2 regions of the Myxacorys sp. genome follow, and region 2 is predicted to be linked to the other one. Evidence: riboswitches for the same ligand, from Rfam matches in the RefSeq annotation. Region 2 holds a riboswitch; the other holds the start of a gene.
The links. Region 2 has a riboswitch for cyclic di-AMP ahead of ntrB (nitrate ABC transporter permease). Riboswitches for the same ligand answer to the same signal wherever they lie in the genome.

Region 1 (11,301 bases), on a different contig from region 2:
CCCGCGATTCCCTACGATCCGTTTGGACACTATCATTTTCCTGATGCAACGCTGCCGATCTATGGTGACTCTGAAAAATATCGAGCGGCGATCGCAGCTATCACTCCTCAAGGCGCAACAGAATTTGCTCAACTAGAAAAACGCTTCTTGAGTTTGTATGAGGGCTTACGCGCTATTCCTACTTTGGCACTGCGATCGGATCTCAACCTCATTCCCACGCTGATCCGCTATTTTCCATCGTTGCTAAAGCTGTTGCCAAACCTGGGTTTGATTCAAAGCTCGGTCGGGGCGTTGATGGATCAAACGATTCGTGATCCCTGGGTACGACGGTTGATCGATTTAGAGTGTTTTCTCTTGTCAGGATTAAAGGCTCACGGGACGATCGCCCCCGAAGTTGCGTTTATGTTTGGAGAGCGATCGCGATCCGTCATTGACTATCCGATTGGAGGCAGTGCTGCGATCGTGGACGCCTTGATCCGAGGCTTCAAGAAGTGGGGCGGACAGCTTCGCTTGGGAACGCATGTCGAGCAGATATTGGTGGAAGCAACCATTGTGAAAGGCGTTCGACTGCGAAACGGGGAGACCCTAAACGCCCCGATTGTCATCTCCAATGCCACGATTTGGGACACCTATACTCATCTGCTACAGCCGTCTGATGTCCCTACTGCATATCGTCAATCCGCGCTAGCAACTCCCACGGTCGATAGCTTTATGCACTTGCATTTAGGCATTCGAGCCGACGGATTAGAAGCGTTGACCGGGCATCATGTCGTCGTGCATGACGCTGATCAAGACATCACTGAGCCGGGGAACACCTGCATGATTTCTATTCCTTCGGTGTGGGATAAAAGCCTTGCGCCTCCAGGACATCATGGGGTTCATGCCTATACCCTCGAACCGTATGAGGGATGGATGCGCGACGAGCAGTACGAGTTGAAGAAGAGATCGCGATCGCACTCCCTTTTTCGCGCCCTAGAGCGAGTCATTCCAGATATCAGGCAACGGATTGTGCTAGAACTCATTGGCACGCCATTAACTCATGCTCGGTATCTGCGTCGTCATCAAGGCACTTATGGAGCCGCTATTGCTGCCGGAACAGGACTGTTTCCCAGTTGCCACACTCCGATTTCAGGACTCTATCGTGTTGGTGACAGTACGACTCCCGGTATCGGCGTTCCTGCCGTCGCCGCTTCTGGAATTCTCTGTGCCAATACGCTAGTTCATCCCAAACAGACCTTAGAACTGCTAAAACTTCTCTAAAATTCATGTTCCAGGTTCTTCACTATCGAGGCGAAATTGCGGCTCTTAGCGCTGCCTTCATTTGGGCCTGTGCCTCGCTGGTTTACACCGGAGTCGGACGTCAAATCTCGCCTCTAGCGCTCAATTTGACGAAAGGATGGATTGCGATCGCGATGCTCGGTCTCACTCTATTTGCAATCGGTCAACCTGTGCCATTGATCCATCTCAAGAGCGTCATGCTGCTGTTGCTCAGTGGTGCAATCGGCATCGGATTTGGCGACACGGCTTATTTCAATGCACTCAACTCGATTGGCGCGAGGCGCACTCTCTTATTTGAAACCCTCGCGCCTGCGATCGCCGCCCTTTTAGCGCTGTTTTTTTTACAAGAAAGACTCTCATCACAATCCTGGTTTGGAATTGTGATGATCTTAACAGGAGTAATTTGGGTTGTTCTTGAGCGCCTTCCTGAATCAACAGAACCGTCTCATCACCTCAGGCGCGGTGCTTTATTTGGGTTGCTTGCCGCTTTAGGACAAGCGATCGGTGCTGTCCTCTCTCGATTTGCCTTTATCGACTCTGATGTTGACCCACTGTGGAGTACGTTAATTCGCTTAATTGGCGGAACGATTGTGCTACTGGTTTGGGGCGTGGCGCAAAAGCAGTCTCACGAAATCGTTAAACCATTGCGCTCTCAAAGCCTCTTTTTCGTTGTTGCTGGAACTGCTTTCGTTAGCACCTATTTGGGAGTCTGGCTCCAGCAAATCTCGCTTAAATTTGCTCCTACTGGAGTCGCTCAAGCCCTCACCAGCACCAGTCCTTTGTTCGTTATTCCGCTCGCTCGAATGTTGGGCGATCGCGTTAGTATTCGATCAGTGTTTGGTGTCCTGATCGCTTTAGCAGGTGTGAGTTTATTGTTTAGTAGAGCGTAACTTACAAGACTACAGCTATTACGTTCTGTGCGAAGAGTAATAAAACAAACAGAAAACGATTTAGTATATTCACGTGCTTTTGCAACTTCCCGTCTCATGCTTCGGTATTTATGCCAATGAGAAAGACCTGAATAACTTAGTATTTTGTACATCAAGGCGAATTAGCTAAACGCCTCTCACAAAAGCTTCGGATCGAACTTTGGACTTTCATTGAGATGTTGGTTATGCAAACCCTGTTCCTACTCCCTGTTGGCTTCTACCTTCTAGTAATGCCGATTTTGTTTTCCGCTTGGATGACTTTCTTCCGCCGCGATGAAGAAATGTCTGATGAAGAAAGAAAAACATCTTGGTTTGTCATTGCGATCGCAACAATGCTTTGGCCGATTGTGCTTCCCTTCGCTTACTTAGAACTTTTGGGCAAGCTCAAGCGCTCCACAAAAACGGCACGTCTCTACCAACGTATGCTTGAGACAACTAATTCTCAGCAAGCAGCCTAGGACAAGGTTTTTCAGTAAGCTAACCCCAATTTTTCTAGCTTGTAAGAATCTATTTGTAAAAAATATTAAGAATTTTCTGTCGGTAGTCTTTGCTAGGCTAAAAATTAGTGTAGATGACTGCTTGTTTTTATTTATGAGAAATCACACTTTATGAAGAATCGCAGAGTTGGCATGCACTGATATACTATTCAGAGTGTCTCACGATTGAGCAAACTCATGAGCTGAAGTGGTTTTGTTTTGCAGATAGCAGTTCTCACACCTTAATCTGTAATAAGTTGGTTATTAACGGATTTAGAATCAGATTGTCGAGCTTAAATTCTGGCACATCTTCTTAATTCTTAAATCTGATACGTTCTCACAGTGGAATGTTTTAGCGTCAATTTCTCATATGTGGGTAGCCTAATCTGAATTGAGCAACGGGGTAAAGCTCCGGGTTCAAATTCAAGCGGAGGAACCAATGTTTCTGGGGCGAATTTTAAGCGTTTTGAGGTTTAGGTCAAACCTCTCTGCGTTTGAGAGAGACACCTTCCAGTCTTAGCCCGTCAGCTAACTCCGTCGGCAATGGGAGGAGTGCCCAAGACTTGTGCTGCCCAGTGCAGTAGTCGTTGTGGTCTCCTGGGAGTTACAGGTGTCAGCGTATAAGTTTGACAACTGTAACTTTGCCCGACCCACCTCTCGCACACCGTCGTTAGGAGAGGTTTGTTATCGTGAATATTTTGTCAATGTTGGCACGGCTTCAGGACACGCTGGGTTGTACTGATTTGGTCAACCAGATGTTGCTCTTGCCGCAAGCAAAATCGCCTGTAGGTTCCCACAACGCTTCAAGCTCAGAAATTAATCTAGTTGTTGGTTATTCTCACTCGCCTCGCAGTCAGACGGCGCTGGATCTGACCTTATGGATTGCCCATCAGACCCGCTTAGCTACGGGGAAACAAGTGACTGTGCAAGTGGTGTATGTGATCGACGAATGGATGCAAAGACTGGCCGATTTGCAGCCTAGCCGACCCTACTGCGATTTAGAGCGCTCTGTAGGAGGAAACAGCACGACTGGTGGAACTGCCGTTGCTGAATGTCAAGAGGTAGACTTACAAGCAGCTCCAGCAAGTATGGCGGAGGTGTTTGAGCAAGCCGATCGCATTCTTTGGCACGCGCGTTGTCTTGCAGAGGAGTGGCGAGGTTCTCTCAAAACTCACTTGCGATTTGGCTCCGTTGCCGAAGAGCTAAAAGCGGTGGTCAAGTCTGAGTCAGCCTCGCTGATGATTTTGGGCTGTGAATCTAAACATCATTCATTGGTCAAGCAACTGGGGCGACTCCCATGCCCGGTGTTAGGAATTCCATCCAATGTGGAAGACCACTAAGAACATAAGTCATCGCTTCTGCGTTTTTTCTAACGCGCAATAGGCTGATTTAAAGTTGTGCTAACAGACTTAATTAGCAAAGGAGAATCGTGAATTACCCGTTCTTCTAAGAGAGGTTCTAAAAACTCTTCACATCTCCTAACTTCTGGCAGTTTAAGGTCTATCTTTTCTAGAAGTTAGGAGATAAAGGGAGCGAATGCTAACAAATTGAAAATGAGACCTCTTGCAGAAATGCTCAGGCACTTCACAGGGCAGAAAGAATGAGTGCGAGAGAATGTATAACTTCCGCTAGCGCTCCAAATTACGAATGTGTATTATCAGTCGCTTTGATTTCCATCACGTACAGCTTCTTGCTCTCTAGTTCCATGCCATAGAATAGGGGGGCAATTTTCATAAATCGTAATTCTTTAAGCAAAGTGGCTGATATTCTGACTCAGCTTAGTAAGGGACAGTTGCTGATCGTCAATAGCCGTAGACGAAACGGCTTAATCTTATATAAGCGCTTTCATGCTGAGTTCGCTGGACCTGGAGCCGCTGTCGGTAGTTTCTTTGATTTGGATTGTGAACGAGTGTTACCCATAGGTGATTTGGCGTTGGTTTGCCCAAAGTCCCCCGAAGAGCGCCAGAAGGCATATTTAATCCGCCGGCAGTGGATTCGGTTGACTCAACAGTTGACTGACAATCCATTACCAACTCAGCGAGCACAAATGATTCTGAATCAGTTTGACAATTATTTTGGTGCGGAAATCGTAGCTCAAGTGCCAGATGATGCCTTCGCGCTTCTCGTTGGGGTGTTACCTCAGACGATTGAACTGATTCGTCGAAACTCCCAAACGTCTTATATGGGCGGCGCAGGCTAGAGCATTTCGACTAGAGCTTGTTTCATTCGATCGCAGGTGCGCTGATTTTCGTCTGGAGTTCCTACGGTAAGCCGCAACCCACCACCCGTATACCGAATCAGGGTGCCTTGCTGTTTGAGCGATCGATAAATTGCTTCAAGTTTAGAGTCAGCCTCATTTACATTCTGCAACCGAATATGAATGAAGTTGGCATCACTATTCCAAAGGCGAAGCTGTTTGTGTTTTGAGAGTTCTGCAATGAGTTTGCGACGTTCTGTTAGCAAGACATCCACGATCGCGAGGAGGTGCTGTCGTTCCGATAGGGCAAATTGTGCAGCGGAGATCGTAAAGCTTGGCAAGTTATAGGGCAATCGGACGGTCTCTAGCGTGGTGATTAGATCGGGATGAGCGATCGCATAACCCACTCGATGTGCCGCTAAGCGAAATGCCTTTGAGAACGTCCGTAACACGACCCAATTGGGATGCTGTACCAGTTCATCTGCTAATGTTGTCTGGCTAAATTCAAAATAAGCTTCATCAATGACAATCAAGATGTGCTGAGGAAGGCTCCTTAGCCAAGTAATTTCAGCTTCAGTTAGAGCGTTTCCAGTGGGCGAGTTGGGATGCACCACAAATACAACTCGAATCGGTGGCTGTTGAGTGTCGATAATGGCGGCTTGTGCAGCGGTCAAATCTATCTCGAAGGTGTCCGGAGATCGCGCGATCGTAACCACTGGAATTCCTAATGTCTTTGCCAAAATGCCATACATCGAGAATGTAGGATTTGCGACGAGAATAGAGCCTTCTCCGTTGAGGCACGTCGCAATCAGCAGAGAGCGAATCAATTCGTCGGAACCGTTGCCAACGGAGATATTTGCAGCCGCGAAGTTGGCGTTGGAGGAGTCTGTTGCGTAATCTGCGATCGCCTCCTTCAAGGCAAGATAACCTCCGTCGGGATAACGATTCGATTCGATCTGTTGTTGCCACGTCCAGGCCAATTTTTCCTTCAGTTCTTCGGGCAGATCGTAAGGGTTCTCGTTCACATCTAAGCGATCGAGATGCACGGCTGAATTATCGGTATGGTGAGTACTGTAAGCAGTGAGCTGCGCTAAATCTGACCGAATAAACTGGAGCATGGCAGAAACGATAGGTTTTGAGTGAGAAGAGGTGCATTAAACTGCACTCCACAAATTTTGCCGTCAGGAACGCTGTCTTTGCGCCCTTAAGACTTAAAACTTGAGACTTAAGAAACGGCGCAAAATCTCCGATTTCTAGTGATGTGTAGACCTGTTGATTAGCTTCGATGGTGTGTCTGTAAAGACACGATCCATCGCGTCTTTACAAGGGCAATGCGACCGACCACAGGTTTACAACACTAGCCAATTTCTCAAGAAATTGGCTAGTGTTGCACATTAGGCAGGATAGATTCGCAAACGGCGATTTGGCTCCTCGCCAAAGCTGTTCGATTTTAGACGATAGTGTTCGACCAACTCATGCTGCATCTTGCGAACCATCGCCGATCGCGGCAACAACTCAACAGGCTGTCCTTTTGGAATGACAATCTGTTCAACCGCTAATCTTGCTTCTTCTAACGCTTCGATTTCGTCGGTGCTGTCGCCGCGCACGAGTAAATCTAATTCTGCATCGGTGGGCGCTCCTAAATCATCTATGTTGAGCGCATGACGCAAGGAAAGAGCAATTTGAGGAACGCTATTTGATTTGACGGTGTGAATCGGAATCTGTCGTGTTTGAGCGAGATGCCGGAGCTTAGAGTGATTCTTGACGTGCGATCGCAGGGCCAACACTGTGTCAGCATCCTCGATATTTTTGGTCAAAACAATTGGTAAGTTCAGCGTCCGGATCACCTGATCGAGGTTTTGCCGACTCACCCCATATGGGTAAACGTGCAAGGGCAATTCTTCCCCATTGGGACCGGGGAAGTAGCGCTGTTCAGTTGCGCTTTGATAGGGAGAAGCGGCGCTTCCGTTAGGGCTACGCATTGCGCTAAAGGGATCAGACTGCTTGCCTAAGGATTCGTCAAGCAGCTGCTCAAAGGCTTGCTGTTCGGGCGAAAGCGGCGCTCTGCTTTGACTGGAGACGGCTTTCATACGACCCGACGATCGCCATCCCCGGCTCTGTGGTGCCGCAAACTGGCTCGATTCTTGAGAGGGAAACCCTCCATGAACCACGTTAGAACGCAACTCACTCCGAGATCCTAGCCGTGCCGTTGCCTGTTCACTAACGGGTTCATGGCTAACAACCACTTTGCCCGTTTCATCAACTGTCCTGACTTGAGGATTGGGAACTCGCCCTCGCAACACGCTATCCACGGTTTCAGCGACCTGTTCGTGGACTACCCACTTTTCTCGTTCTAGCATTTCCACCGCAATATCGAACGTCGGTGGTGCTTTGCGCTCTAAAACGCTTTTTTGAGTTCCGCGCCGTCTTGCTTCGTCGTCTCCCAAGGTGACAGATTGAATCCCACCAATGAGATCAGATAGCGTTGGATTTTTGATCAAATTTGCTAATTGGTTGCCGTGGGCTGTTCCCACAAGCTGGACGCCCCGTTCTGCGATCGTTCGGGCGGCTAGGGCTTCTAGCTCCGTTCCAATTTCATCAATGACGATGACTTCAGGCATGTGGTTTTCCACTGCCTCAATCATGACCTGATGCTGCAACTCAGGACGGGCAACCTGCATCCGTCTCGCTCGCCCGATCGCGGGATGCGGCACATCTCCGTCTCCTGCAATTTCGTTAGACGTGTCAATGATGACGACGCGCTTATCCAACTCGTCTGCCAACACCCGAGCGATTTCTCTTAATGCCGTCGTTTTGCCAACACCAGGACGACCCAGCATCAAAATCGAGCGACCACTTTCTACCAAGTCGCGAATCATGCCAATCGTTCCGAAGATGGCTCGACCCACGCGACAGGTTAAACCGATTACATCGCCACGTCGGTTCCGAATGGCGCTAATCCGGTGCAAGGTGCGCTCAATCCCAGCTCGGTTGTCTCCCCCAAAATCGCCAACTTTGGTGATGCTTTCATTTAACTCGTCTTGAGTGATCGGATCTTCCGATAGGTACTCTGCTTTGCCTGGAAATCGGGCTTCAGGACGCCGTCCTAAATCCATGACGACTTCGACTAAACTGTCTCGCTGCGGATGTTGATTTAAGCGATCGCGCAGAGCATTCGGCAAAATATCTAATAATTTCGTTAAGTCGTCGGTCACTTGCATTCTTTTAGGTGAGGAGATGAGTCCGGTGTGACGGTCGTTCTGGTCGTAGTCAGAATCGGGGACTGAGGAAACGTTGATCTCGCTGGGTTGCACCATAAGTTGTTCAACAAGCTCCAAAAAGAACGGGGAACGGAAGTCCTTGAGGGTAGGGTACGGGATCGCAATCTAGCACTGGTGTATGCTAAATCACTTGTATCAATAGATTGGAGAAGAACGGACCTGGGAAGGTTTGATTTGGCTGACGAGTGCATCCGCGATCGCAACGGCTTGCCACAATAAAGCGGGAGTTGTCTCGATGTGGACGGGGAATTGTGAGTCGGAAGGCGTTCTCATCGCATTTGGTGGTAATGTTGATGGCTGCATTTCCAGTACCTCAAGCTGATTCAGAATGGGTAAAAGTAGACTCCGGGCATAGCTTCCATAGGCAATTCCTGCAATAGAGCTAGATACAAACGTACTATTTCTATTGTGCAACAAATTTAACGCTTCTAGCTTGGGAACAGTCGATTGATTCGTTCCTCCTGCCAGTTGCACATACCCTGGAAGATTAGCGGCAAGAACTTTCTGACCAAGTTTTAAGCAAGCTCTTGTGGCTCCGTCGCCGATATCGCCGCTCATCGGTCGTCCATCGGTTTGCCAAATCAAGGCGCAGGGCAGGGGCGATATCAAATCGTGTAGTGCTTGCAGGTAGTCAATCAGCTCCTCACCATCGGGACAGCTAATGGCAACAAGTTTGAGTTGATGTACCCACGGTGCAATCGCACTCCACAATCGCTTAAAGTCTTCAAATCGCCCTACTTGGGTATGAATCTCGATCGCGTCCACCGCGGCTTGCCGTAAAATTGGCGAAATTACTTCTGGCGTGTAGATATATGATCGCGTTGAAATTTGTTGATCAGGACAAATAGGAATACATCGTCCGCACCCATAACAGAGTTCATCAATCACACCGGAGTAGTGGCTAAATCTGATCGCTTGTGCTGGGCAAACCTTCTCACAAGGCTGCGGACAATCCGTTGGACAGTCTGATGCAATAAATTCTGCTTTGCAGAAATGTGGATCTTCTCCATCATTAAGGCTGACCATGAGCCAAGGTGATGAAGCGTGAAATCCTCGACGGCGGGCTTCATCAGAAAGAGTGTGCGCGATCGCAAAACCTTCTCGTGCTGTAGCGACGATCGCTGGATCAGCAGCGACATCAATACAATCCGCACCAGCAAGGGCATATGTGAGGGCGAGTGTGCGAATGGCAGGAAGATGCTGAAAGCTGGCTCCGCAAATGAGTTTAAACCAGTGACCTTCCTTAAGGGAGTGTAGAGGGTGAAGATATTCAGTCACCCCTTTATGCTAATGTGCAAATCGCAAATAAAGCTGATTTTTAAGAAAAATTGACTCCTAGGACATAGGTAGGGACGAGGGATGAGGCGGAAAAGGCTGATCAACTTTCAACAGTCCAGAGTTCTGTTCCATGTTTCTACTTCCATCCCTCATCCTTCATCCAACTCTTACGCCGCGATCGCATCAGTCAGCGGCGTCCACCGAAAATAGCGTTCTCCACCCACTTCAACCACAAGCTTGACACGAGGCTCTAGTTTCGGAAGGTTTGCCAAGTATTCAAGTTCTTGGCTAGAGAGAATGTGTCCTTCAATAATCCAGAGCAACAGCCCTTTGGATTTGGGAGGAAGGTTGTCAACGTAAGTGGTGACAATAGGAGGAGCAAAATATCGATATCCGACAGCCGCTCCAGCCCCTGTACTCTTCTTACCCAAGTGAGCTGGACGAACGCCGTGAACGCCCGTTAAATAAGCGGCAACGTCCCCTAATCCCCGTGCGGTGATACTGACTGAGGTGTATCCAGCAGCGCGTATCCGACGGCGATAGCGTCCCTCAAAGCCCCCTTCTAAAGGAACGTACGCGGCAATTGCGCCGTGTTTTTCAACATCTTTAATCAGTTGTCCACCTGTTGTAATAAGTGCCATCTACGATCGCTCCTTTTCCCATCCTCTCTACTGTAATAGATACTGCTGATCAGAACTTCTTCATCTTTCACTAGAAATCCTTTAAGCTTCAGCCAACTATTGGTCAGCCGCTTGTTCGTTCCTAATTCTATTCATTGCTTCTGTTTCCTGCGCTCAGAAAAATTTGAACTCAGCAATTGGTATACCTCTATAGATTTTGTAGTGCTAGAGAGCAAATGCTGTAGTGTCAGAGAGCGAATGTTGCGATCGCAAGTGATGATCTGCTAACTCAATCTCTTAAAATTAAAATGTAAGATACCGTTCATAAAACTCAATTGATACCCATGAACTCTGCTGCATTTCAGGCAGGGAAAGACAAAGCGCTCATCTTTCATCCCTCTCAAATCGTTTACCTAGAACACGATTCAACTCGGCTTTATGCAGAAGTAGTCCAGTTTGTGGAATCGAGACGCCAATGCTGGGTGCGTCCATTGGCGTTAGCATCTCAGTCAGATGCTGCCATAGACTGGACAGATTGCAACTCCTTAGCTCTACAAGACTTACGGGACGGTTCCGATCTAATGTGTCCTGCCGTTCTGTTCCGACAAGCATTAGATACTGACGTCATTCCGCTCCTGTCCTGGCTCTGCAGCTTAGATGCTAATCCTGAACTTAAAGTACAAACCAAACCTGCATCTCATCAACTGCACCAGTTTATTCAAAAGATTTGGCAAGCTTACCCTGAGGTATTCTCAAGCGATCGTTCCAAATAGATTGTGACATCCAGTTATTCGCCTGCATGATATTTTCTGTATGACATTTTCATGACAAAAGAGCCAAAGATCGACCGTCAACGAGAACATCAGGCGAACGAACGCACCTTTTTGGCGTGGCTACGGACCTCGATCGCATTGATTGGTTTTGGATTTGCGATCGCTCGCTTTGGTTTATTTCTCCGCCAACTACATCTCGCTCTAACTCAGCAAGAGTATCAAGCAGATTCACTCTTTAACTCGGAAAATTTGGGCGTTAGCTTGGTTGTGTTCGGCATTACGATGGTTGCATTTGCGGCATGGCGATATAACCAGGTGTTATGGCAAATTGAACAGGGCAATTACCGTCCCAGTCCTCTCTCCATCTGGGTAATAACAGCGGTTGTCATGATTCTAGGAACGCTCAGTATTCCACTAATCTTGTCGCGCACCAAACTACCCAGTCCTTCTCCTGCACCTACCCGCTCTC
Region 2 (11,301 bases):
GCCGCGATCGCGTAACCAATCGCAAGCAGAGTTGAGGAGAGACGTTGCGATCGCGGCATCATTAATGCATTCAAAAAATCCGAACAGTCCGACGTTTTTTCCCTCACGCTCAATCAATCGTCGGTTCACCATCGCCACAATTCGACCTACCCCTTTTCCATCTTTCACCGCAATAAACGGCTGAAGCTCTCCATATTGGCGAAACGGATAGTCAGGTGAAAGTTCTTTAATCAGGTCGCTCCGCAATGGTGGAACCCAGTTTGCATCATGGGCATACACTCGTGCAGGCACATCCAGAAAAATTTCTTGGTGTTGGGCAGTTGTAACGGGAATGATTTGAACAGGTTTAGAAGAATTCACAGCACAATCCTCTTCGTTCAATCGATTGAGTTCAAAATCATATTCACGTTGGTTCAGAATCCAGTGTTGAATGTGATTAATCTTCACTGTGGAGTTTAATCGATTCAATGAACAATTCCTACTCCAATTTCTAAGCGATGCTCCTTGGTGGGCAGAAACACTCAACCACGCTTAGAACTATTGCTTAACGTACTAGCAGATCGAGCTATTAGCCCAATCAAGGATTGCTCTCGTTGCGAGCGGCTGCTATTCGTTGTTGAGCAAGCGTACTACGAGCGCGAACGGCAGCATTATCGTCCTGGTTTGCTAGGGTGTTGAGTTGGGCTTCGATTTGAACCAACCAGGGGGATTGAGTATTGAAGAGGGCAAGTTCTTGCAGTGCTACAACTGCCGCATAGCGGACGATCCACTCATGATCCTGTGAAACGATCAGGAGCGCTTCTAACGATTGAAGTTGAGCTTTTTCCACTTCGTCAGGTTGTAATTGCTCCCAACGTGAAATTCCCAATCCTTTTGTTGCTGCCCGACGGACGCTCAGCGCGAAATCATTTTTTGCAGCATCTAACAAGGTTGGTAATGCGCGTGGGTCAGCGATCGCAGCTAGCGCCCGAATTGCCCAAGCTCTAGCGCCATAGTCATAGTCATCCAACTGTTTTAAAAGTGGGATAACGGCAGGTTCTCCAATGCGAATGAGTCCATCTACAGCCGCCACAGCCGCCCCCGGATTGTTGTAGCCTAACGCAGTAATTAGCACTGGAACTTCAGCTTCAGAGGCAACTTCTGCCAACGCCTGCACTGCTTGTAAAAGACGAGTCGCGGAATCTGCGTCGTCAATAGCACGAATTAACTGGAGGACTTGAGGATCGGTCATGAGAAGAGATTTAAGCGCAATCTGGACATAAACCATTCTATTTGACCTGGCTTACTCAATGCTGACAACTATGAAAACTGAACAAGGGAAATGAACAAGAGACGAACAGGAACTGACGCAGCAGATTTCGGGACTTCAGTTTAAAGTCACTAATTCTGTTCTACTTTCCATAGCCTCCCTCGATTGCCTTATTAAATTTCTGGTTAAACTAACCAATTACAGTATTGTGATTGATTTCGGTAATACATTCGATATATCTAACTCCAATCTCATTGTGAATGGATTGTAATAGGATTGGATTCACACATCGGAATAGCGCTTTAGAGAATAAACTCTAAAAACTGACGCTTACAGCTCTTATACACATAATCAGAACTATGTGCCGATGCCCGCTAAAGCAACGCATCCATCAGGGTCATGACATGAACCGCTCCGTCCGAAAGCTCAGGCAGTGGAGTCTGTTTAACCTGGTGTTCGAGTAAGCCTTTGAGCGCAATCAGCTTGAGACTATTTTCTGCTAACGTCTGTGCGATCGCATCGGCAGCAGCGAGATACCCGATCGCACCCAAATCGGCTAATGCCGATCGACGCAATGACAAATTATGCCCCGCTAGTGCCTCAACTAGCAGATCGCCGTACTGTTGATCTTGGGTGAGTTGATACAGGGCACGAGCCGCTGAGTATCGAACCCGCTCGATCGGATGGTCAAGAAACTTCACAAATGCACGCTGCGCTTCGTCCGACTCGGAAGGAGCAGCTGCCGAACATAACTCCCCTAGCGCCTCTAAAATCGCATCGTAAGGCTGGACGAGATCAGGGTCTACTGGAGAAGGAAGCGTTCCAGGAATCTCATTGTTGAGCAATCGCATCAATACTGGAATCGCAAACGGATCGCCCAATTGCTCTAGCGATTGAGCCGCGGCTTCTCGAACATAAAAATCTGAACACTCTAAACTTTTGATTAGGGCGGGTACGGCCATATTGGGGACTGACGGATGGCGCAATTTCCCCAATGCACGCGCTGCATTTCGCCGGAGCGGATATCCTCCCGCTTCTGTGCGATCGGCTTCATCTTCCAACGCCACCATTAAGCTCTCGATTGCTTCAGGCTCGTTCACTCGAAACTTACCGAGCCACCAAGCCGCATACATTCGCAGACCCCGATCTTCACCGCGTAGGTTTGCGATCGCAGTTTCGATCGTCAAATGACCCCCAGATGGAGAATCAATGCCTGCATTTGCTTCATCACTCATGTGACTGTCCAGAAAATTCGTCAATTTCTATGGTCTGCATAAGTCTAACTCGAAACTCAGACTAGGGTTTGCTTTAGATTTGATGATGGATCTGTCAGACGCTTGCCCCAAACCTTTGTGAGAAACGGAGGCACTACTAAATCATCTGCTAGTCTGTCACATCCAATCTGTCACATCCGCAGGCGAAGCCTCCTCAGAAGTACCTCAAATCCGTTGTTAATGCGTAAGTCCTAATTTTTGTTCTCAAAAATTCGCATAAAAAAATAGGTTGCTCTAAGCAACCTATCTATACCGATTCAGAGAAATATCAAACAAAGATGGCAATTCGTAACTCAATACAAATTGCAGATGATTTAGGTTCCAGTCATCCAGGAGTTGGTGTACTCAATCTGGTCAGCTGTTAGAGAATCAATGGTAAAGCCCATTGCCTGTAGCTTCAGACGCGCAATTTCTTGATCCAACTCAGTTGGAATAGGATACACATCAGGAGCCAGCTTGCCCTTGTTTTTCACCAGGTACTCAGCCCCTAGCGCTTGGTTTGCAAAGCTCATATCCATTACCGCGCTGGGGTGTCCTTCAGCCGCCGCCAAGTTGATCAGACGACCTTCGCCCAACACAACAACCGATTTACCGCTCTTCAGCTTGTATTCCTCGGTGAAGTTGCGAACCGTCTTCACATCGCTGGCACGACTTTTTAGCGCTTCGAGGTCGATCTCGATGTCAAAGTGACCCGAGTTCGAGACGATCGCACCATCTTTCATCGAGTCAAAGTGATCTCCGCGAATCACGTGCTTGTTGCCCGTGACGGTGATGAAAATATCACCTTTCGTGGCCGCCACATCCATCGGCATGACCTGGAAACCATCCATCACCGCTTCGATCGCAGCAACGGGATTAATTTCAGTCACGATTACATTTGCGCCCATACCTCGCGCCCGCATCGCTGTACCCTTGCCACACCAGCCGTAGCCAGCAACAACAATGGTTTTACCCGCCAGCAGAATGTTGGTCGCCCGAATGATGCCATCTAGGGTGGATTGACCCGTCCCATAACGGTTATCAAAGAAGTGCTTTGTTTCTGCATCGTTGACGTTGACTGCCGGGAAGGTCAGTGCGCCATCGCGCAGCATCGCCTTGAGGCGAACAATCCCAGTCGTCGTTTCTTCAGTGGTTCCGATGATATCTTCAAGCTGATGCTTGCGCTGTTGAACCAACGTTGCAACCACGTCACAGCCATCATCAATAATGATATTCGGACGGTGATCAAGCGCGATTTGCACATGCTTGTGATAAGTTGCATTGTCTTCGCCTTTCAGGGCAAAAACAGGAATGCCATAGTCAGAGACTAAGCTTGCCGCCACGTCATCTTGAGTAGACAACGGGTTGCTGGCAATTAGAAGGGCGTCCGCGCCGCCTGCTTTGAGGGCGATGGCGAGATTTGCAGTCTCGGTCGTCACATGAGAACAAGCAACGAGTCGGATGCCCTCAAATGGCTTCTCTTGGGCAAAGCGATCGCGAATTTGCTTCAGCACAGGCATTTCACGCCCAGCCCATTCAATTCGCTGCTTGCCCTGAGGAGCCAAAGAAATGTCTTTGACTTCGTATTTCAAGCGCTCTGGAGTCGCTACCATGAATTCGGTTCCTCTAGATAAATCAAATGAAAGATAGGGATCTGTAAAATCCCTCTTAACAAATTAGCCTGCAATTTCAAAACAAGCCATCTAAAACTCAGAGATTTTCAAGTTTTTTAGAGGATTTGCCAAAATCAGAGGCAGAAGTACTCCGAAAGGAATAACTCCTTTGCACAAAGTGCATTGAAGTCGCTTCTGAAGTCAAGGTGATCAGCAAAGCTTATTGACGATTTAACAGAACGGTCTACAAACTCTAGCAAGTCATCATAAAGTCATTCGTAAAGTCGTTGAAGTTCTTTTATGATTTAACAGAAATACAAAATTTAACTATTCAGTTCTCACCTGCTAACGAAGCGGTTAACGGCTATATTGTAGGGAGAGTTAATCTTTCTATGATAATAGCGTTCTCAATGTTATCTAAGGTTTATGAATAATTTACTCGTAATCAAGATAGTTGGAACAGAATGCTCAAACGATAGTCTCAACCAATCGTGTTGTAAGACCTGCCCAACCTAACCTGCGAAGGATTGACGTATCGGGATTGTCTTTGCTACATTTCATAACTATCTTTGCTTCTACGCAGGGATTGAACTGAAGTCAGTCAGCCTAATTCAGCGTTGTTCAAGTCTTTAAAATAAGGCTTGCAAGCTTGAAGCGGAGGAACCAAATCTTGGGGCTAACTAGGATCGCTATTGTGGTATGGCACTTTACCTAGAGGGCATCTCCCAGTCCTAGCCCGTCAGCTAACTTCGTCGGCATTGAGAGAGGACTGGAGAGCTTTCGGCTCATCAGTGTCTCTTGTTGAGACTGCTCAGTTTGGCATAACTGAACTCAACTGTTAAAGCACTGAAATTATGGTTCAACTCAGCATAATGGCGCTCTTTGTCGCTGTGAGTCAGGCTACTTGGAAGCGGACAAAGCTTGGTCTGTTGCGAAATACAGTGCTCTATCCAGCACTGGGATTTCTGGGGATTTTACTACTATGGTACGGAATTGCCTCGCTGCGGCATGAATTGATGCCGTATCCTCATGAAGCGATCGCCAACAACCTAGACTTCATCATGCACCCATTTTATCAGCGGGGTGCGGGTGATTTAGGAATTGGGTGGCTGCTGCTCGCGAGTTTACGACGAGTCTTGCTAGGCTTTTTGTTAGGGGCAGTCGTGGCAATTCCTCTCGGCTTTCTGATCGGCATGTATCGCCCTGCGCTACTGGCACTCAATCCGATCATTCAGATTCTCAAGCCGGTGTCACCCCTAGCATGGCTACCGATTGCTCTCGCTATTTTTAATTTGGCGGAACCCTCTGCAATTTTCGTAATTTTCATTACCTCTTTGTGGTCAACCATCATCAACACTGCTTTAGGGGTTTCCAGCGTTTCCAAAGATTATCTTGACATAGCACGAGTGCTGGAAATGCCGCCGTGGCGACGGGTTTACAAAATCATTCTGCCTGCAAGTCTGCCCTACATTTTTACCGGATTGCGAATTAGTTTAGGGATCGCTTGGCTGGTGATTGTCGCAGTAGAGATGCTCACTGGCGGCGTTGGGATCGGCTTTTTTGTCTGGGATGAGTGGAGTCGCTTGAACCTCAGTTCGGTGTTTTTATCGGTGTTTGTGATTGGTGTTACTGGCTTGTTGCTGGATGTCGCAATCTCCAGACTTGAAGCGCTCATCACTCACCGCCGAACTCCGAAAGAGGGATAACTGCTCCTCTAACCGTCTACATCCTACATTTCAAAACTACCCCGCATTTCAAAACTTATGACGACTCAAAACTCCTGGACTAGGCGCGAGTTTTTGCTGGGCGCGAGTGCAACCGCCACAACCGTCGCGTTGGGGGCTTGCAATATCAGTGCGGATCGATCCGCCTCCGGATTGACTGAAGAAGCAAAGGCAATCGAGCGAGTTGTCAAGCCATCTGAACTAGAGAAACCAGATATCACCGTCGGCTATGTGCCAGTGAATGACTGCGCTCCTTTTGCGATCGCGTGGAAAAAAGGCTTCTTTCACAAATATGGGCTAAACGTGCGCTTGAATCGTGAAGCAAGCTGGGCAACCTCTCGTGATGGCTTGATTTTTGGTCGTTTAGACGCCTCGCCTGTCGTGTCTGGAGCAGTGACAAACGCCCGAATTGGCGCGGAGGGAGCGCGTCATGCTCCCTTATGTGCAGGCATGGTGATTCACCGCCACGGCAATGCAATGACGATGAACCGCGACATGTGGAACTTTGGGTTGCGTCCCTGGCAGGAATATAACGGGAACTTAGAGGCATTTGGTCAACAATTTCGGTCATATTTTGAGCGTCAGCCCAACGAGCGCAAGGTTTGGGCAGTTGTCCTGAGTTCTGCCATCTACGAATATTTCGTGCGCTATGTGGCGGCGGCGGCAGGCGTTGATCCGCTCAAAGAGTTCCGCATCATCATTGTTCCCCCTCCCCAAATGGTGACGAATGTGCGAATTGGAGCGATGCAGGCTTACATGGTTGCCGAACCGTGGAACACTCGCGCCATTACCGGAAATGCTGGCATTGGCTTCACCTTTGCTCAGGGCAAAGAAGTTTGGCTCGGGCATCCCGATCGCTTACTTGGTGTAATGGAATCGTTTATTAACGAGAATCCCAAAACCTATCGATCGCTACTAAAAGCGATGATCGAAGCCTGTCAATACTGCAGCAAACCGGAGAATCGCGTTGAAGTGGCTCAACTAATTACGGAGCGATCGTTTACCGGAGCAAAACCAAAAACCGGAGCGATCGACAAATTTACAGCTCCTGGAATTGTCGGCAACTACAATTACGGCGGCTTTGATGGCAAAGATCGCACCGTTAAATCTGAAGACACGACCATATTTTACGATTTGCCACCCAACCTGCCGCAAAAGCCGGGAGGAACGTCAACGTTTTTGTGGCGATCGGAAAGTCTTTGGTTGATGACTCAAGCGGCCCGATGGGGGCAAATTAAAGAGCTTCCCAAGAACGCGGATCAGCTTGCGGCTCAAGGTTGGCGCACAGATATTTACCGCGACGTTGCTAAAGAAATCGGCATTCCCTGTCCCACTGACGATTACAAAGTTGAACCTCCCGAAGCGTTTATTGACAAAAAAGGCTTTGATCCGAGTGATCCAGTGGGCTATCTCAAAAGTTTCGAGATTCGCGCCGATCGCCCCGTTCCGATTTACTTCGGTTAGGGAAACTTAAACCGCTCAACCCTTCGTTTACCTATTCACTCTCCAAAACTACTCTGCAAAACCTATGACTAAATCAAGCTTGCAAACAGCAGATACTAACGATAGGCAGCCAGAAACGGCTGGATTCTTAACAATTGAAAACGTAACCAAAGCCTATCCCACTGGAAATGGGGGCGAATTCGTTGTCCTTGACAATATCAATCTCACTGTAGAAGCGAACCAGTTTGTATCGCTGATCGGGCACTCCGGCTGTGGCAAATCGACCCTACTCAAGATCGTGGCAGGATTGGAGCGGTCAACCTCTGGACTCGTGACGCTAGAAGGGCGAGAAATTCGCAAACCAGGAAGCGATCGCATGATGGTGTTTCAGAACTACTCGCTGTTACCTTGGCTTACCGTACGTGAAAATGTTCGGTTAGCGGTAGACGAAGTGTTAAAAGACGCGTCCCGCGCCGAGAAAGCTAGTCTAGTGAATGAGCATCTAGCCATGGTCAAACTGATGCCAGCCGCTAACAAATATCCCGATGAGATCTCTGGCGGCATGAAACAGCGGGTGGGCATTGCACGGGCATTGGCAATTCGTCCTAAGATGCTGCTGATGGACGAACCGTTTGGAGCACTTGATGCCTTGACTCGCGGCAAGCTTCAGCGACAAGTACTGGATATTTGGGAAGCCCATCGCCAAGCCGTGCTGATGGTGACGCACGATGTGGATGAAGCGCTGTATATGTCCGATCGCATTGTGATGATGACGAACGGACCTGCCGCCCAAATTGGCGAAATTCTAGACGTTCCGTTTGCCCATCCGCGAGATCGCGCCGCCCTGCGAGAAAATCCTCACTACTATGAACTCCGCAATCATGCGCTAAATTTTCTTGATCAACATTTTGGTGCTGATGATTGAGGCTCTTGGAGTGCCCTCACTACGTGCATTTATGACAGAATCCGCTACCAGAGTGTCAGCTTTTAGAGGCGGTTATCACGCCAAATCTCTATCCAAATCTGTAGTGACGATTAACTACAATAGAGATATCTAGAGCTTAGTTGACCTATGGAGATCGGACGTTTCCTTTCGCTTCAGAACGGGCGAGTTGGACAGTATCTGTCACCCAGAGTTTTAGTCGTTAGAACTCCGTTTCGCCGAGTTCCTCATTCTGAGGAAGCAACCTATTTTGGGTTTGAGACGTTTGCTCAAGCTCAGAAGTTCACACAGCGTCTTGCGAGTTCTGGGTATCATTTTCGACTTCAGCGGAGCCAGATTTTAGACCGGTTTCTGTATGAAGTTAAGCTGCCTGGAACAGCTGCGATCGGGCCAATGCTAGCCTATTGGGATCGAGCCGATCAGCGACGACTGGGGACAGAGAACTCGCAAAAAGACTGGTCGAATGCGCCGCGTAATTTAGAGCAAATCGCTTCCTAGAAGGGCTTTTCAACCCTCTTTACCACCAGTTGCAATTGGTGTGAATCTGCACTACAATTAGTACATTAGTACAAATGATTCAGGTTCTTGTTCCATGACGAAGCATTACATTCTGCACCTTGACCCTGCCGCCAAGTACGAATGGGATCGCTGCTCTTTGAGAGATCCGATCACTGCCGATCGTCCTGCCTTTGCTGAGCTGATTGCTGAAGCTGTGGGGGATCAGTCCGGTTCCTACCTGGTAGCTGTAAATATTGAAGTTCAGGTTTTGGAGAAAGCTGCGCCCCAAGCTCAGATGCCACCTTCAAGCATGTCTGAGTTGCCTAATCGCGCCTTGCCCCAGCTACAAGAACTCGTCGCATAGCTGCTTCTAGGTCTTTAGTTTCTCCTATTTGTGCGTAGCCTTTGTTGTTCGTAGTCTGTAGTCCGTTGCGGCTCTTTGGCTGCTGACCCTTTTACGTTCAAGGAATGTCGAGTCATGAAATTTCGTTTAGATCAGTATCCCGCTGCGATCGCGCAAGCAGCCCATCATGTCAATGAGCTAGAGCTAAATATTGCTGAAATCCGTCAGCATCTTGCCCGGTTAGAAGGCAATGCAGATATGGTTGTCGCATTTGAAACGGCCCTTAAGAATGACAATCAGCGCAAAGCCCGTCGCTTTGAAGTTTTGCAAGTCAACCAAGAGTATGGACGCGCGGTTGATGCCCTAAACCGTGCCTCTACCGAGAAAGCCAATGCGCTGGCGCATTTAGAGCATCTACGCAATGAGTTTAGTGTGGCGAAATTGGAAACACGACTCACGATCGCACAGCAGTTGACTGGGCTTGATTCACGTGAGCTAGTCGGTCTGTAAGCTTGTTTGAGCTGGGTAAAGTTGAGCAGTAGAGCAATAAGTTCTACTGCTTTTTTATGGTGTGTCCTCTATTCTTTGTTTGCTGTTCAAAGAGCTTTGGGCACTCTACAGCAGTAAAAGTTGTGAGATACATCGCATGTCTAGTGCAGGGTTGAATAAGTGGATTGTTAGTGGCAACCTGGCGGCAGATGCTCAAGTTAAAACTGTTGACTTGAAGAATGGCGAGCAAGCTCAAGTTGCTTCAGTCACTTTGTATGTTCAGAAGCCTCGTAACCGTGAGGAATCGTTTACAGTGTCTCTGAGTATTTGGGAAAAGTCTTATGCATGGCGCAAACTTCAGTTCTTGAAGAAAGGCTCGCTTGTCATTTGTACAGGTAACGTTGAACCGAACCCTTTTATTTCTAGCAATGGCAATGTCCCTAAAGCGGGCTTGCAAATGACAGTAATTGATATTGATCTTGATATTGTTCGAGATGCTGAGAGCGAACAATCTGGAAGTGATGTTGAAGAGATAGTAGCGATCGCGTCTTAAAGCTGATTTATAAAGAGAATTTAGAGGGGAATTAGATTAGTCTTGAGCAAATTTTAGGCTAGAGCGAGTTGAATGATTTAGCCATTTGATAAAGCCATGTAGTGAGCCTATCAACTCTAGAGGTGGATGAGGCACTTTACTAGCAAATAAAATCCTATGTTCAAGCATAGAATTTTATTTGCTAGCAGAGGGGGTTATTGCGCAGTATAAGACTTCAGTTTGCTAGTAAACGACTTTATTTTCGGTTTACAAGTTTTGTATCTAGAAAATAAACTCATATACTGGAAACTTCTAAAACCCTGTATCTTCGTTTTCTTTTCAGGGTGCCGATTCAATAAAGTTTTATACCAAATCGGTAAAACTGAAGTTAGATTAAGAACTGTGAGAAAATAAAGTCCTATACTGCTCGAGGCTTGAGTACGAATCATACAGGATAGCAAACCTAATGGGACGTCAGTTCGACGGTAGCAAAGCTGAAATCAGAACCAGAAAGGGATTGAAAATTGGGTAGAGACAGCGAAACGATCGAACTGAATTTTTTATTTTGCTATTGATGGACAATTACAGAATCTCTGCTCAACTCAATGTAACTGTGCTGGGAAAGCAAATCAACGATGAGGAGTAGATTTACAGCAAAAAGGGCTTCCAGATCTGAGTTTTTGATATTTCCTGTTGTGACAAGCAGAAGTTTATAGGGCTGCTGTGTAGTGAGGAAAGAATCAACAAAATCTGAGTCTTTGGTAATGACAACTCGTTCTTGCTGAGCTGAGAGTGAGTTGATGATGGAGTCTGGAGTGGCATTCTGTTGCGGGAGTTCTCTGGTGTGGAGAGTATCATGACCTGCTTCTTGAAGCAGTCGGGTGAGCCGAACAGGAAGTTGGGCATCGACGAGAAACTTCATGATGCCAGTTTATGAATGCTTTTAACTTGGCTGAGCCGGGCAGCAAAGAGGAGAACGGCAAGAATATCGTCTGATTCGAGATCATCGTAGTCAGTAAGGATTTCTTCGATCGTCATGCCAGCGCTCAGAAGTTCAAGGATAAACTCAACGGGGTAGCGTAACCCACGAATGCAAGGTTTGCCATGACAAATGTCTGGATTATGGGTGATGCGTTGCAATAAGTTGTTTTCCATATTGAACTCCTTTCTAATTCTAAACCGCCCCAAGTGCTTTCAGTGTGGCTTTGTCCGCG

Region 1: another riboswitch for cyclic di-AMP. It lies ahead of AC5I6P_RS22425 (universal stress protein); the one in region 2 lies ahead of ntrB (nitrate ABC transporter permease).

Annotation. Positions count from the first base shown of each region.
Region 1 covers NZ_JCACCM010000163.1:10,068-21,368, reverse strand. Annotated here, with positions in the region: gene AC5I6P_RS22440 (phytoene desaturase family protein) at 1-1,260, shown strand, start outside; gene AC5I6P_RS22435 (DMT family transporter) at 1,266-2,168, shown strand; gene AC5I6P_RS22430 (hypothetical protein) at 2,393-2,665, shown strand; cyclic di-AMP (ydaO/yuaA leader) riboswitch at 3,083-3,238, shown strand; gene AC5I6P_RS22425 (universal stress protein) at 3,373-4,023, shown strand; gene AC5I6P_RS22420 (hypothetical protein) at 4,440-4,883, shown strand; gene AC5I6P_RS22415 (histidinol-phosphate transaminase) at 4,880-5,998, opposite strand; gene AC5I6P_RS22410 (R3H domain-containing nucleic acid-binding protein) at 6,275-8,101, opposite strand; gene ldpA (circadian clock protein LdpA) at 8,297-9,439, opposite strand; gene AC5I6P_RS22400 (NAD(P)H-quinone oxidoreductase subunit N) at 9,607-10,080, opposite strand; gene AC5I6P_RS22395 (hypothetical protein) at 10,404-10,832, shown strand; gene AC5I6P_RS22390 (YidH family protein) at 10,884-11,301, shown strand, end outside.
Region 2 covers NZ_JCACCM010000106.1:10,464-21,764, forward strand. Annotated here, with positions in the region: gene AC5I6P_RS13140 (hypothetical protein) at 1-468, opposite strand, end outside; gene cpcF (C-phycocyanin alpha-cysteine-84 phycocyanobilin lyase subunit CpcF) at 578-1,231, opposite strand; gene cpcE (C-phycocyanin alpha-cysteine-84 phycocyanobilin lyase subunit CpcE) at 1,624-2,484, opposite strand; gene ahcY (adenosylhomocysteinase) at 2,838-4,115, opposite strand; cyclic di-AMP (ydaO/yuaA leader) riboswitch at 4,744-4,887, shown strand; gene ntrB (nitrate ABC transporter permease) at 4,970-5,821, shown strand; gene AC5I6P_RS13165 (ABC transporter substrate-binding protein) at 5,879-7,303, shown strand; gene AC5I6P_RS13170 (ABC transporter ATP-binding protein) at 7,368-8,207, shown strand; gene AC5I6P_RS13175 (hypothetical protein) at 8,355-8,723, shown strand; gene AC5I6P_RS13180 (hypothetical protein) at 8,818-9,087, shown strand; gene AC5I6P_RS13185 (hypothetical protein) at 9,202-9,576, shown strand; gene AC5I6P_RS13190 (single-stranded DNA-binding protein) at 9,713-10,108, shown strand; gene AC5I6P_RS13195 (DUF5615 family PIN-like protein) at 10,656-11,009, opposite strand; gene AC5I6P_RS13200 (DUF433 domain-containing protein) at 11,006-11,242, opposite strand; gene AC5I6P_RS13205 (WD40 repeat domain-containing protein) at 11,262-11,301, opposite strand, start outside.